One region of the Rahnella inusitata genome, then DNA from elsewhere that is predicted to be linked to it. Evidence: predicted binding sites of a transcription regulator. Region 1 holds the regulator's gene; each other region holds the start of a gene.
The links. The regulator LexA, encoded in region 1, represses DNA repair genes until DNA is damaged. The targets are predictions, from matches to a motif close to TNCTGTATGTACATACAGNA.

Region 1 (3,163 bases):
ATCAGCGCGATAGCGTTTTGCTGGGCTTTTTCGTGGGAAATCTTTTTGCTGCGCGCTTCATCTTCAATGGCTTTTTCGATGGCTTTCGAGGCCAGCAGCTTATTGAATAAATCCTGGCGGGCAGGCAGACGCGGGCCGACTGCTGCCAGACGCAGGCGTGAGAAATGCATTCGCGCCACACGGGCGAGCTTTTGCGCGATAGTTTTATCCGTACCGTGCTCGGTCGCCATATAACGCAGCGATACCGTATTGGAGAAGCGAACAAAACTGTCGCGGCCAAGCCACAACACGGCGAAGAATTTCTGAATGCCGTTCAGCACGCGCAGGTGCGGTGTATCCTGACCTTCGCGGCCCGGTGCACGTCCGAACATTACCGAGACCGGCAACATCTGAATATCTAAATCCGGATTATTGCGATGCAGATCCAGATAGTCGTGGAACAGCTTTACGGATTCCTGCTTCGGCGTGTAATACGAAAACACGCGCGGGCCTTCAGCGATAAACACATGGCTTGGCAGCAGCGTGCCGTCGATATCCAGCGGAATCAGAGGGTCGGGCAAATTTTGGGCAAGACACTGCGCACGCAGGGTCAGCAAATCTGCTTTGGAGTTATAAGGTAATACGTACAGGATCGGGCGCGTCGGGTCTAAGTGCAACTCGGTCACCGGATCTGTAGGTATGACTTTGCTCTTTACCAGCAATGAAAGCGGTAAATTCAATAATGTGTAATAAAGTCTACGCCAACCTGACATAAAAACGTGAAGCCTCTTGTTAGCCATTTCGCCGCAAGGATACCAGAAAGCTCAAATGAGATCTGTGGTGATGAGAGACCATTAAACCGCTAAAATGCATCAAACACCCGAAGGACTACCCCTCAAGGATCAGTAACAGAATGGCGAACCAAGTCACTGGATTTACCCGAATTTATAAAGCAGCCGGATACTCATGGAAAGGGCTGAAAGCAGCATGGCAAAATGAAGCGGCCTTCCGACAGGAAGCCAGTGCGGCTATCCCATTAATTTTGCTCTCTTTCTGGTTCGATGTGAGCAGCATCGAACGTATCCTGCTAATCGGTTCCGTGGTCCTGGTGTGCGTGGTGGAACTGCTCAACAGCGCCGTGGAATGCGCTATCGACCGCATCGGCCCTGAGTTTCACGTGCTCTCCGGGCGTGCCAAAGATATCGGCTCTGCTGCCGTGCTGTTGACCATCATATTGGCGATTTTTGTCTGGGTCAGCATCTTTTGGCCGCGATGGTTCTGATTTGGAATCTGTATTCCAGGAATCGCGCTTATGCACTGTTTTTATTCAATCTTAGGTTTTCATTGCTCGTATAGCTGTATATACTCACAGCTAGACTGTATAAACAACCAGGGGGCGGAATGAAAGCTTTAACGACCAGACAACAAGAGGTCTATGACCTGATTCGCGATCATATCTCCACTACGGGTATGCCACCAACCCGCGCGGAGATTGCCGCTCGTCTTGGGTTCCGTTCCCCGAATGCTGCGGAAGAACACCTGAAAGCTCTGGCGCGCAAAGGCGTCATTGAGATTGTCTCCGGAGCTTCGCGCGGTATCCGTCTGCTGATGGAAGAAGAAGAAGGTTTACCGCTTATTGGCCGTGTAGCCGCCGGTGAACCTCTGCTGGCTCAGCAACACATCGAAGGACACTATCAGGTCGATCCCGCGATGTTTAAACCGAGCGCGGATTTCCTGCTGCGTGTCAGCGGTATGTCGATGCGCGATATCGGTATTCTGGATGGCGATCTGCTTGCCGTTCACAAAACGCAGGACGTGCGTAATGGCCAGGTTGTCGTCGCGCGTATCGACGATGAAGTGACGGTAAAACGCCTGAAAAAACAGGGCACCGTTGTGCATTTACTGCCGGAAAACAGCGAGTTCCAGCCTATTGTTGTTGACCTGCGTGAACAGAACTTCAGCATTGAAGGTTTAGCGGTCGGTGTTATCCGTAACGGCGACTGGATTTAATTGACCGTCATACTTCGAGCTGCAGATGCGTTGGCTACGGGCGTACATCCGAATCACTGACCTAAAGTCAGCGATTCGGGATTCGCTTGCTTGCCGCCTTCCTGCAACTCGAATTATTTTGGTCAACCTGAACAGATTTTCTGCGTCTCCCCCCTCTGACGTAGTAAACGGTTCAGGACGTTAATCGAAAGAATTTCGCATCATCGCCCCTGACGGGGCGATGTCATTTTAGGCATATCCTGAACCTCCGGCATGAGATTCTCTATGCAACATCAATCCCTTCTGCAAAAGCTTCAACACACTTTTCTGAGCCCGACCGATAAAGCCCTCTGGATGCTCGCACTGCCGATGATCTTTTCTAATATCACCGTGCCTCTGCTGGGGCTGGTGGATACGGCGGTGATCGGTCATCTCGACAGCCCCGATTATCTGGGCGGCGTCGCGGTTGGTTCGATGATTACTACCTTCCTGTTCATGATGCTGTTGTTCCTGCGCATGAGTACCACCGGTATGACCGCGCAGGCGCTCGGTGCGAAAGATAAAGTCCTGCTGGCGCGTGCTTTTGTGCAGCCTTTTCTTCTGGCTGTACTGGCGGGCGTGATGATTTTATTGTTCAGGCATCCGCTGATGGAAGGGGCTTTCCATATTGTCGGCGGTAGCCAGTCGGTGCTGGAACAGGCGCGGCTGTTTATTGAAATCCGCTGGATTAGCGCACCCGCTTCTCTGGCAAATCTGGTGATCCTCGGCTGGCTCCTTGGAATTCAGTACGTGCGCGGGCCGGTGATTTTACTCATTGCCGGTAACCTGCTTAACATCGTGCTGGATCTTTGGCTGGTGATTGGGCTCGGCTGGAACGTGCAGGGCGCAGCGACGGCAACTGCCTGTTCGGAGTATTTCACGCTGTTCATCGGGCTGTATCTTGTCTGGCGTGTGATGAAGCGATGGGGGATCACTTTCCCGCTGCTGACCTCATCGTGGCGCGGTGACCTGCACCGGTTGCTGAGTCTCAACCGCGACATCATGCTGCGTTCGTTGCTACTCCAGCTCTGTTTCGCCTCACTGACTATTCTCGGTGCGCGGCTCGGCAGCCATATTGTTGCGGTGAATGCCGTTCTGATGAACCTTCTGACCTTTACAGCCTTTGCGCTCGACGGCTTTGCTTACGCGATTGAAG
Region 2 (3,163 bases), 1.2 Mb from region 1:
AGGCCAGCTCACGACGGGTCGGAATACGCACCGGATTCGGCCTTGGTAATTCCGGGCCAAAACCTTTTTTGATCTGCGGATTTTCATCACTGACTGCGCTGAACGCAGGCATGAAAGTGTTACCCGCAGAAGACGCGGCGGACTGCCCCGCCTGCGCCAGACCCGTTGCCAGCGCAGCGGTCGCTGCCACACTTGCCGCGTGCGCGCTGTCAGGCGTCGGAGAACTGAAATCAAACGGTGAACGCGAAGTGTGTTCTGCCGCTGTCTGCCAGTTACCCATACGCGGGCCGTCTTCATCATTATGCTCAGCCCGCACCGGTGAAGGCGACTGCTGAACAGGCTGAGGATGGCGCGGTACCGGCGTTTCTTCAGGAATTTCGAAACTGTATAACGGTGGTGCTGCCGGTTCAGGTGCCGAAGGCGGTGGCGCAATGTTCGCTACCGGCGGCTCTGCCGCGTAAGGATCGACGACGCCCGCATGCGCTACCGGTGCAGATTCAGCAACAACCGCTGCCGCAGGTTGAGCCGCGGGCTGATGAACTGACGGCGCAGAGAGCAGCACATCATCTTCATCAACGTCAGATGGCGCAGCGTCGGCCGTTGACGCCAATGCGGCTGTCGTTGCAGCGGCGGCAACCGGTGCAACTTTCGCAACCGGTTTCTCAGCATCATCTTCCAGCAACGGATCATCATGCTCATCGTAGTCGTCGTAATCATCATCACGTCGGGAACGGTTGGTCACAATGTTGGTCACGCCAAGCACTGCCCCACCAATCTTTTCTGCGATGGTCAGCCACGACCAGCCGGTAAACAGCGTCAGACCCGCAGCCCAGACACAGAGCAGGACCAGCGTGGCGCCGACGTTATTAAAGTAAGGTGTCATCGCCGTGCTTAGCAAGCTGCCGATCACCCCGCCGGAGGCGAAGTAATAGAGGTCATCGATGTTGACCGACGCCAGCCCACAAGACGTGACAATGAGCGCCAGCGTCCCGATAAGACGCAGCGACCAAGCGAAATAGTCGATAAAATCCTGATTATCGCGCTGACGGAAAGCCGCCCAGCACAGACACAGGATAATTGGAGGAATTGCGTAACCAAATACGCCAAATATGAAGAACAACGTATCGGCCATCCAGGCCCCAACGCCACCACCCCAGTTATGAATAGGACCATGCCAGGCGGTTTGAGACCAGCTGGGATCCGAGGGGTTAAAACTCACCAATGCTGCCATCAAGTACGCAGCAAAAATCGCTACCACAACCAGCAAAGCCTCCAGAATACGGCGGCCGTTGCTCAGTCTTTTCAGGGTAACGTCTTTATCTTCTGTATATTCCTGGCTCAAGAAAGGCTCTCCAGGTTCCTGTGAACTGAGAAAAAGCAACAGCGCCGAGAGTTGACCCCGGCGCCATAGCTGTATAGATACACAGGAGTGTAGCTAAAAAAACAAGGTTTTGCACCTGACAATTACCGGGTCTTAATGACCAGGCGATTTGTCTGTTTCACTTCTTCCATTACCACATAGGTACGGGTGTCGTTCACACCTGGAAGACGAAGTAATGTCTCACCTAACAGCTTACGGTAAGCAGACATATCCGGTACGCGGGTTTTCAACAGGTAGTCGAAATCCCCTGAAACCAAATGACACTCCTGAATATCTTCGAGTTTTTGTACTGCCGCATTGAACTGCTCAAACACATCTGGCGCACCGCGGTTGAGGGTTATCTCAACAAATACCAGAAGCGATGCATCAAGATAATGCGGGTTAAGCAGTGCGGTATAACCATTAATGAAGCCCTGTCGTTCCAGACGACGAACGCGCTCCAGACATGGTGTTGGCGATAATCCCACACGTTTGGAAAGCTCGACGTTTGAAATCCGGCCATCCTTTTGAAGTTCGTTGAGGATGTTACGGTCAATACGGTCGAGATCTTTTCCCGGACGTTTTTTGTTGTCTACCATTATTATTGTCTCTCTGCTGTCCTTCCCTGCACCTGCCTACCCCAGCCAACTTCAATGTCTAAGGGTTGTCCCAAGCGAAGACCCGATTATTAAGGTTTACGCATCCAAAAGCCGCGTTGATCCCCTGTCATAAGGAACACGACCAAAACCGGACACTCAAAAGAAATAACCCTGTGGAATTAATAGATTGCGAATTGCCAATCTGATTCACCAAACCCTGCTGCAACAAAAAAATCAAACAGCGTCACCAGAACGGGTCGGGTAGCAGCCATTTGGATAAATTCAAGTCACTGACAGGCAGTTAATTTCTTCTTACCCTGATGTTTTCGCAAATGCACAGCGGATTGTCAAAGTAAAAGAAGCAAAATCAGAAGAACGTGCCAGATTGAAAAGCCAGCGCCCCCTTTTTAGCTATGTTTTCTCTTTGAACAATAACAATTCAGTTCACGCGTTATTTCTGCCAAATCCTTACAACTTACCTTGATATGTGGCTAACTTGACGCGTTGTAGACAACATTCAACATGTCGTATAGCGAAGACATGCTGGTTTTTTATGCTTACCATCAATCAGTTACCTGAGGCATGGTCATGCGCGAAAACCTTTTTACGCGGGTTATGCAGTAAAAACTATCAGACAAATCGCTAACAACATCTGAGTTTACTTTTTTTAACACGCACTTTTCCCTACAATCCCTTTATCGCTAGTCCCCATCGCGGAGATAGATTGCCCATGAGTACGGTTAAACACAGTAAATTATTAATTTTAGGTTCCGGTCCGGCAGGTTACACCGCCGCGGTTTACGCGGCGCGCGCCAACCTGAATCCTGTATTGATTACCGGCGTGGAAAAAGGCGGTCAGCTGACCACCACCACAGAAGTGGAAAACTGGCCGGGTGATCCGGAAGGCCTGACCGGCCCGGCGCTGATGGATCGCATGCATGAGCACGCGACTAAGTTCAACACTGAAATCATTTTCGACCATATCAACAAAGTGGATTTGCAAAACCGTCCGTTCCGCCTCACAGGCGACAGCGGCGAGTACACCTGTGACGCCCTGATTATCGCCACTGGCGCTTCTGCCCGTTACATCGGTCTTCCGTCTGAAGAAGCGTTCAAAGGCCGTGGCGTCTCTGCCTGTGCGACCTGCGACGGCTTCTTCTACCGCAATCAGAAAGTGGCCGTGGTCGGCGGCGGCAATACCGCC
Region 3 (3,163 bases), 2.1 Mb from region 1:
CACTTTGTGCAGAATGACCGTATCGAAAGACCGCAAGGGGGCGGCGGCGGCGGCAGTGGCCAGGGCGATGCCAGTCAGGAGGGAGAAGGCGAGGATGAGTTCTCCTTCCAGATCTCCAAAGACGAATATCTGGATCTGCTGTTTGAAGATCTGGCGCTGCCTAATCTGAAGAAAAATCAGCATAAGCAGCTGACCGAATTCAAAACCCACCGCTCCGGCTACACCTCCAACGGCGTACCGGCCAATATCAGTGTGGTGCGCTCTTTGCAAAATTCGCTGGCACGCCGGACGGCGATGACCGCGGGTAAAAAACGAGAGCTGCGTGAGCTGGAATCAACGCTTTCTGAAGTTGAAATCAGCGAACCGGCCCAATTATTGGAAGAAGAACGGCTGCGTAAAGAGATCGCCGAATTGCGGGCGAAAATCGCCAAAACGCCATTTATCGATACCTTTGATTTACGTTATCGCAATTACGAACGTCGCGCTGAGCCTTCAAGCCAGGCGGTGATGTTCTGTCTGATGGATGTGTCGGGTTCGATGGATCAGGCAACCAAAGACATGGCCAAACGTTTTTACATTCTGCTCTATCTGTTCCTGAGCCGGACGTACAAAAACGTCGATGTGGTCTACATCCGTCACCACACACAAGCCAAAGAAGTGGACGAACAGGAGTTCTTCTACTCACAGGAAACCGGCGGCACCATCGTTTCAAGCGCACTGAAGCTGATGGATGAAGTCATCCAGGAACGTTACGACCCGGCGCAGTGGAATATTTACGCTGCGCAGGCCTCCGATGGCGACAACTGGGCTGACGACTCCCCTCTCTGCCACCAGCTTTTGGCACAGAAGATCCTGCCAATGGTGCGTTATTACAGCTATATCGAAATCACCCGCCGCGCCCACCAGACGCTGTGGCGTGAATACGAAGTGTTGCAGCAGAAATTCGGTAATTTCGCCATGCAACATATTCGTGAACAGGAAGATATTTATCCGGTGTTCAGGGAGCTGTTTCATAAGCAGGTTCAGGATCACTAATCTTTAGTCATTAAAAACAGCCGGTTAATTCACTTTTACCGGCTGTTTCCCTTCGCTTTTGAGTGCACATCCCCTTTCAATTGGATCAATGACTTACTAATCGTTTTGGGGAAGAATTTCTTTCCTTGCTTCTAAGTTCGTACATTCCGCATGACGCAGCATTAGAATGAGTGAAATAAATTAACCAATTGATTTATAAATAAAAATGCCACCATTCATGCGTATCTTCATTACCAAAAACTTGCGTTTGTAACTGCATGAATTTGTGAGGGATGAATTTAGTTTTGCAGAAGTGTTTTATTTAACTAAAAGAAACATTACTGTATGCATAACCAGTTAAATCGTTTGGAGTGATTTTATGTTTGTTGAGCTGATTTACGACAAAAGAAATATGGCCGGTGTGCCGAACGCCAACGCGCTGATCCTGGCTGAACTTACCAAGCGCGTGCATAGCACCTTCCCTAATGCTGAGGTGAAGGTTAAACCGATGGTGACGCTCAGCAGCATCAACACGGACGCCAGCAAGGCGCAGAAGGCTGTTCTGGCGGGCATAGTTGAAGAGATGTTTGATGATGCCGGTAACTGGCTCGGTGTGGAATAAGGAGGATTTATGCGTGTTGAATTGCTGATCGATAAAACTAAGCAGCTTCCCGCCGGCGCGGTCGAGGCCTTCAAAGCTGAGTTTGAGAAAAGGCTTGAAAGGAATTACCCAGGGGCAACGTTCTGCGTTCGCAGAGCTGGTAGTGATGGGATGTCGGTGATGGGCGGGACGACTCATGATAAAGAAGTGATTGATGTGATGTTGCAGGACACGTGGGAAAGCGCGGATGACTGGTTTCAGCCCTAAGATAGCACTATAAATTTACCCTCCATCATAGAGTTGAGAACAACTGAGGATAAAACCAGCATTTGAGGAATCAACAATCCGATCTATTATTACGCCAAAGTAATATGTATTAATCAATCCTATCTTTTCAATACTTTGGCGTTGAGTAAACGGAGTTGCATTATGGCGGCAGAAAATGGAAAAACTAAATTAAAATCACTTAGAGTTGGTTTTTATACCAGCTCAGAAAATTTGCGAACAAATAACAAAGGTACGGTTGCCGCGGCGTTCCAAGTCTTATTCAACCAATGTGCTTCGCAAATGGGTAATGCTCATTTTGCTGAGTTTGCGGGACGTGACTTAAAGATACAATTCCTTGATAGGGATTTGGAAAACGGCTCGTATTTCGGTTTCATATCAAGAAGAAGAAAGAGTGCCAACTTGGCATACATCACTGATGAAAAGTGGCTTGAGGTCAAAATACCATTTGTGGGAAACCAGTCACTTTCAGAAAGGACTTTCTTCCTTTACTACCCTCAGCAAGATTTTTTAGTGCTTTCTTTAAATCATCTTGGCCCTAGACATAGCGATCTTGCATTTTTGCTGTTTAGCAATAGTCAACATGCCACGCCAATCTCATTTGAAGCAATTTGGAAAGAAGAGAGCATCAAGGAACTTTTAGAAACTGGGAGCAGTCTGAGAAGTTGCGAAATTTCAATCGCCATCCCTAGGAATTTCAATGCTGCGAATTATAACTTGAGCGGAATGTTTGCTAATCAGGTAATCAACATGGTTAGTGGATCTAGTTCTAGCCATCTGACTATCTCACTAAGAGGGCATTCACCTTTAAAGAAAAAATCGACAGAATGGTTAAAGGGTGATGTCAAAGCCAGTTTGAAAGAGCTACTTGAAAAGTTTCCTTCTGGAGAAGGTAGTTTAGAGTTCGAAAAAGTAGACGTCGTTGCCCAAGGCGATCGTAAAAAGAAGAATCTCGTTGATCAAGTTCTAACTGTAAAGAAATCAGTTATCATTCAAAATGATGGGTATCCAAGTGATTCAGATGTTAAAATATCACTTATCCAGGCAAAAATTGAAAACGACAATTACCTGAGACAGTACTACTTGACTAAAGAAAGTTGATAGGAAAAAATTATGAGTCAGCTAACGAAATTTATGATAAAAGCAACAATTGCCGTTGTCATGACGTTTGCTGGGAAAAAATATTTATATCAGCTCGACCACAATCAAATCATCTCGGCAGCAGGCGTTTTATCAACGATTACTGGTATTCTCTTCGGCTTT
Region 4 (3,163 bases), 1.8 Mb from region 1:
GTCGGAATGCGCCTTGGCTGCATCAATCACGCCGTGCTGACCGCACAGGCCATCACGCAGAGCGGATTACAGCTGGCGGGATGGATTGCCAACGACGTTCAGGAAACGGGGAAGCATCATCAGGCCTACATGGATACGCTCACGCGTATGCTGCCTGCGCCACTGCTGGGCGAGATCCCGTACCTGAGTGCCGGGCCGGACGTCAATCTTGGGCAATATCTCGATCTCGGCCGCCTGAGTCACTAAAACCGTCAAAAACAGGCATCAGAAGGTCAGATAGTTTTTGACCAGCGTATCGTCGAGCTGCGCCAGTGTGCCCTGCGCGACGTTTCGCCCGCCATCCACCAGACAGAACCGGTCAGCGACGCTGCGGATAAACGGCAGCTTATGGCCGACCAGCAGCAGCGTCAGGCCGAGATCACGATTAAGCCGGTGAATGATGTTCCCCATATTCGCCGCCATCGCCGCGCTGGTGTGCTCGGTCGGCTCATCAAGGATCAGCAGTTCCGGCTGCTGAACCAGCGCCCGGCTGATCGCCAGTTGCTGTTGCTGACTCTCATCAAGCTCACCCGCCTTGCGGGAACCCATCTCCTTAAGTACCGGAAAAAGGTCGTAGACCTGCTCAGGCACGCGACGCGTCTTATTGCGGCTGGACATCATGGCAATTTGCAGATTTTCATCAACGCTCATCTGCGAAAAGATCTGCCGCCCTTGCGGCACGTAGCCAATCCCCATTTGCGCCCGGCTTTCTACCGGCAAATTGAGCAAACTTTGCGGTTCTTCATTAGCGGACTGCCAGAAAATCGCGCCACTCTTGACCGGAAGATGCCCCATGATGCAGTTAATCAGCGTCGTTTTACCGACGCCGTTTCGCCCGATCAAACCGGTGCATTGCCCGCGGTAAAGTTCGAGATTGATATCCCACAAGATATGTTTTTGACCGTAATACTGATTAACCGATTTTACACTTAACATCAGACCTCCCTCGCTCACGGAGCGTTCCGCTGAACATCACTTTGACGGCCACTGTCATTTTTCTGACATTTTTATTCCACTGTTCACGCCTTCTGCAGGGGAATGCTTCATAAAATCTCTCACAGCAGGGAATTTGCAACTCTCAGGCCAAGTTTCATAAAGTGCAGCAAAAAGAGAAGTTAACAGGCTGTTAACGCGACGCGGGGCAGGGATTTCGGATTATTCATAAGCGTTGCTCAGGTTTTGATATCGCTCACGGTGCATATGGAGAATAGCGCTGCACTTTGCCAGTGCCGGTCCCCCTGATTTTGGTGCAAAGGATCCGGTGCGCGAATGTTCAGAGATCCTTTAGAACGGCCTTATTAATTTTTGCAAGGAACATCCACGCTGAAATCTAGGCAAAATAGGCATATATAAGGAGATAAAAAAGATAAAAAATAACTAAAAAAGACCACTAAGTCGCTCCGGAAGCCCGAATGATGTTTTTTACCAACTCCCGCTGTATGCGGCGTGCTGTGAGTTATCCACTATTCCTGTGGATAACCTTGTGCATGAGAGTGAGAAAAGATGCTACAGACGAGACGGGACGCGGGTTGTGCTCGGTTTGCCCGAATTCGCGGCTTTTTAGCGATGTTCTTTTTTATCAACGGGTTAGTTAAAAGCAATATGGCCGCAATTCGTTCGCACTGACAGTGTCAGTTTTCGTCAACCTGTGGTCAGTAAGTTAACAGAGGATAAATTTCTGTGATAAATGTCATCTGATGGTGAAAATAAGCTTTTCCCGATAACCTAAAAAAGTGCAGGTACGCCAACCGGTTAAACACTGTGTGATGAATAGTCATTGGAGGCTGGTTTTATATACAGTAATATAGGGGCGGTAAAAATCAGCAGTGGCAAAAAACGCGGAGTCTTCCATACTGATCCTCCGCCCCAGGTCCTGTTTTTGCCAATGGTCTTTTGCGTTTTCTTCTTCAGTCAGGTAGCCCGTCATGAGTAAAGTGTTCAAACTGCATTCCGAATTTAAACCGTCAGGCGATCAGCCTGAGGCGATCAGTCGTCTGGAAGAAGGGCTGGAGAACGGTCTGGCGCACCAGACGTTGCTTGGGGTGACCGGCTCTGGCAAAACCTTTACCGTGGCGAACGTCATCGCTGATCTCAACCGTCCGACGATGGTGCTGGCGCCCAACAAAACCCTGGCGGCGCAGTTGTACGGCGAGATGAAAGAGTTCTTCCCGGAAAACGCCGTTGAATACTTCGTTTCTTACTACGATTACTACCAGCCTGAGGCGTATGTCCCGAGCTCGGACACTTTTATCGAAAAAGATGCCTCGGTGAACGAACACATCGAGCAAATGCGTCTTTCTGCCACTAAAGCCCTGTTAGAACGCCGCGATGTGATCGTGGTGGCGTCGGTATCGGCGATTTACGGTCTGGGCGATCCGGATTTGTATCTCAAAATGATGTTGCACCTGACCAAGGGCATGATCATCGATCAGCGTTCGATCCTGCGCCGTCTGGCCGAGCTGCAATATGCCCGCAACGATCAGGCTTTCCAGCGCAGTACATTCCGCGTGCGCGGTGAAGTAATCGACGTTTTCCCGGCGGAATCGGACGATCTGGCGGTGCGCATTGAGCTGTTCGATCAGGAAGTCGAGCGGCTATCGCTGTTTGATCCGCTGACCGGTCAGGTTCAGCATGAAGTGCCGCGTTTCACCATCTACCCGAAAACACACTACGTTACCCCGCGCGAACGTATCGTGCAGGCGATGGAAGATATTAAGGTGGAACTGGCCGACCGTCGCAAAGTGCTGCTCGACAATAACAAACTGCTGGAAGAACAGCGCATCAGCCAGCGCACGCAGTTTGATCTGGAAATGATGAACGAGCTGGGCTATTGCTCCGGCATCGAAAACTATTCGCGCTACCTGTCCGGACGTGGCCCTGGCCAGCCGCCGCCAACGCTGTTTGACTATCTGCCAGCCGACGGCCTGCTGATTGTCGATGAATCCCACGTCACCATTCCGCAAATCGGCGGGATGTACAAAGGTGACCGCTCGCGCAAAGAAACGCTGGTGGAATACGGTTTCCGTCTGCCGTCAGCGCTCGATAACCGTCCGATGCGCTTTGAAGAATTCGAAGCCGCCGCGCCGCAGAGTATTTACGTCTCCGCCACGCCAGGCACCTACGA

Region 2: I2123_RS16595 (DNA translocase FtsK 4TM domain-containing protein) is a predicted target of LexA. The motif match lies at 1,410-1,429, and genes of this name have one in related genera.
Region 3: I2123_RS12235 (DinI-like family protein) is a predicted target of LexA. The motif match lies at 1,354-1,373, and genes of this name have one in related genera.
Region 4: uvrB (excinuclease ABC subunit UvrB) is a predicted target of LexA. The motif match lies at 1,822-1,841, and genes of this name have one in related genera.

The regions. Positions count from the first base shown of each region.
Region 1 is NZ_CP065024.1:20,389-23,551, reverse strand. Features, by position in the region: gene plsB (glycerol-3-phosphate 1-O-acyltransferase PlsB) at 1-752, opposite strand, end outside; gene I2123_RS00115 (diacylglycerol kinase) at 893-1,261, shown strand; gene lexA (transcriptional repressor LexA) at 1,381-1,989, shown strand; gene dinF (MATE family efflux transporter DinF) at 2,254-3,163, shown strand, end outside.
Region 2 is NZ_CP065024.1:3,526,752-3,529,914, forward strand. Features, by position in the region: gene I2123_RS16595 (DNA translocase FtsK 4TM domain-containing protein) at 1-1,342, opposite strand, end outside; gene lrp (leucine-responsive transcriptional regulator Lrp) at 1,465-1,959, opposite strand; gene trxB (thioredoxin-disulfide reductase) at 2,690-3,163, shown strand, end outside.
Region 3 is NZ_CP065024.1:2,584,325-2,587,487, reverse strand. Features, by position in the region: gene I2123_RS12240 (YeaH/YhbH family protein) at 1-1,035, shown strand, start outside; gene I2123_RS12235 (DinI-like family protein) at 1,394-1,636, shown strand; gene I2123_RS12230 (DinI-like family protein) at 1,646-1,882, shown strand; gene I2123_RS12225 (hypothetical protein) at 2,045-3,001, shown strand; gene I2123_RS12220 (hypothetical protein) at 3,014-3,163, shown strand, end outside.
Region 4 is NZ_CP065024.1:1,835,052-1,838,214, forward strand. Features, by position in the region: gene bioD (dethiobiotin synthase) at 1-246, shown strand, start outside; gene I2123_RS08550 (ABC transporter ATP-binding protein) at 265-975, opposite strand; gene uvrB (excinuclease ABC subunit UvrB) at 1,965-3,163, shown strand, end outside.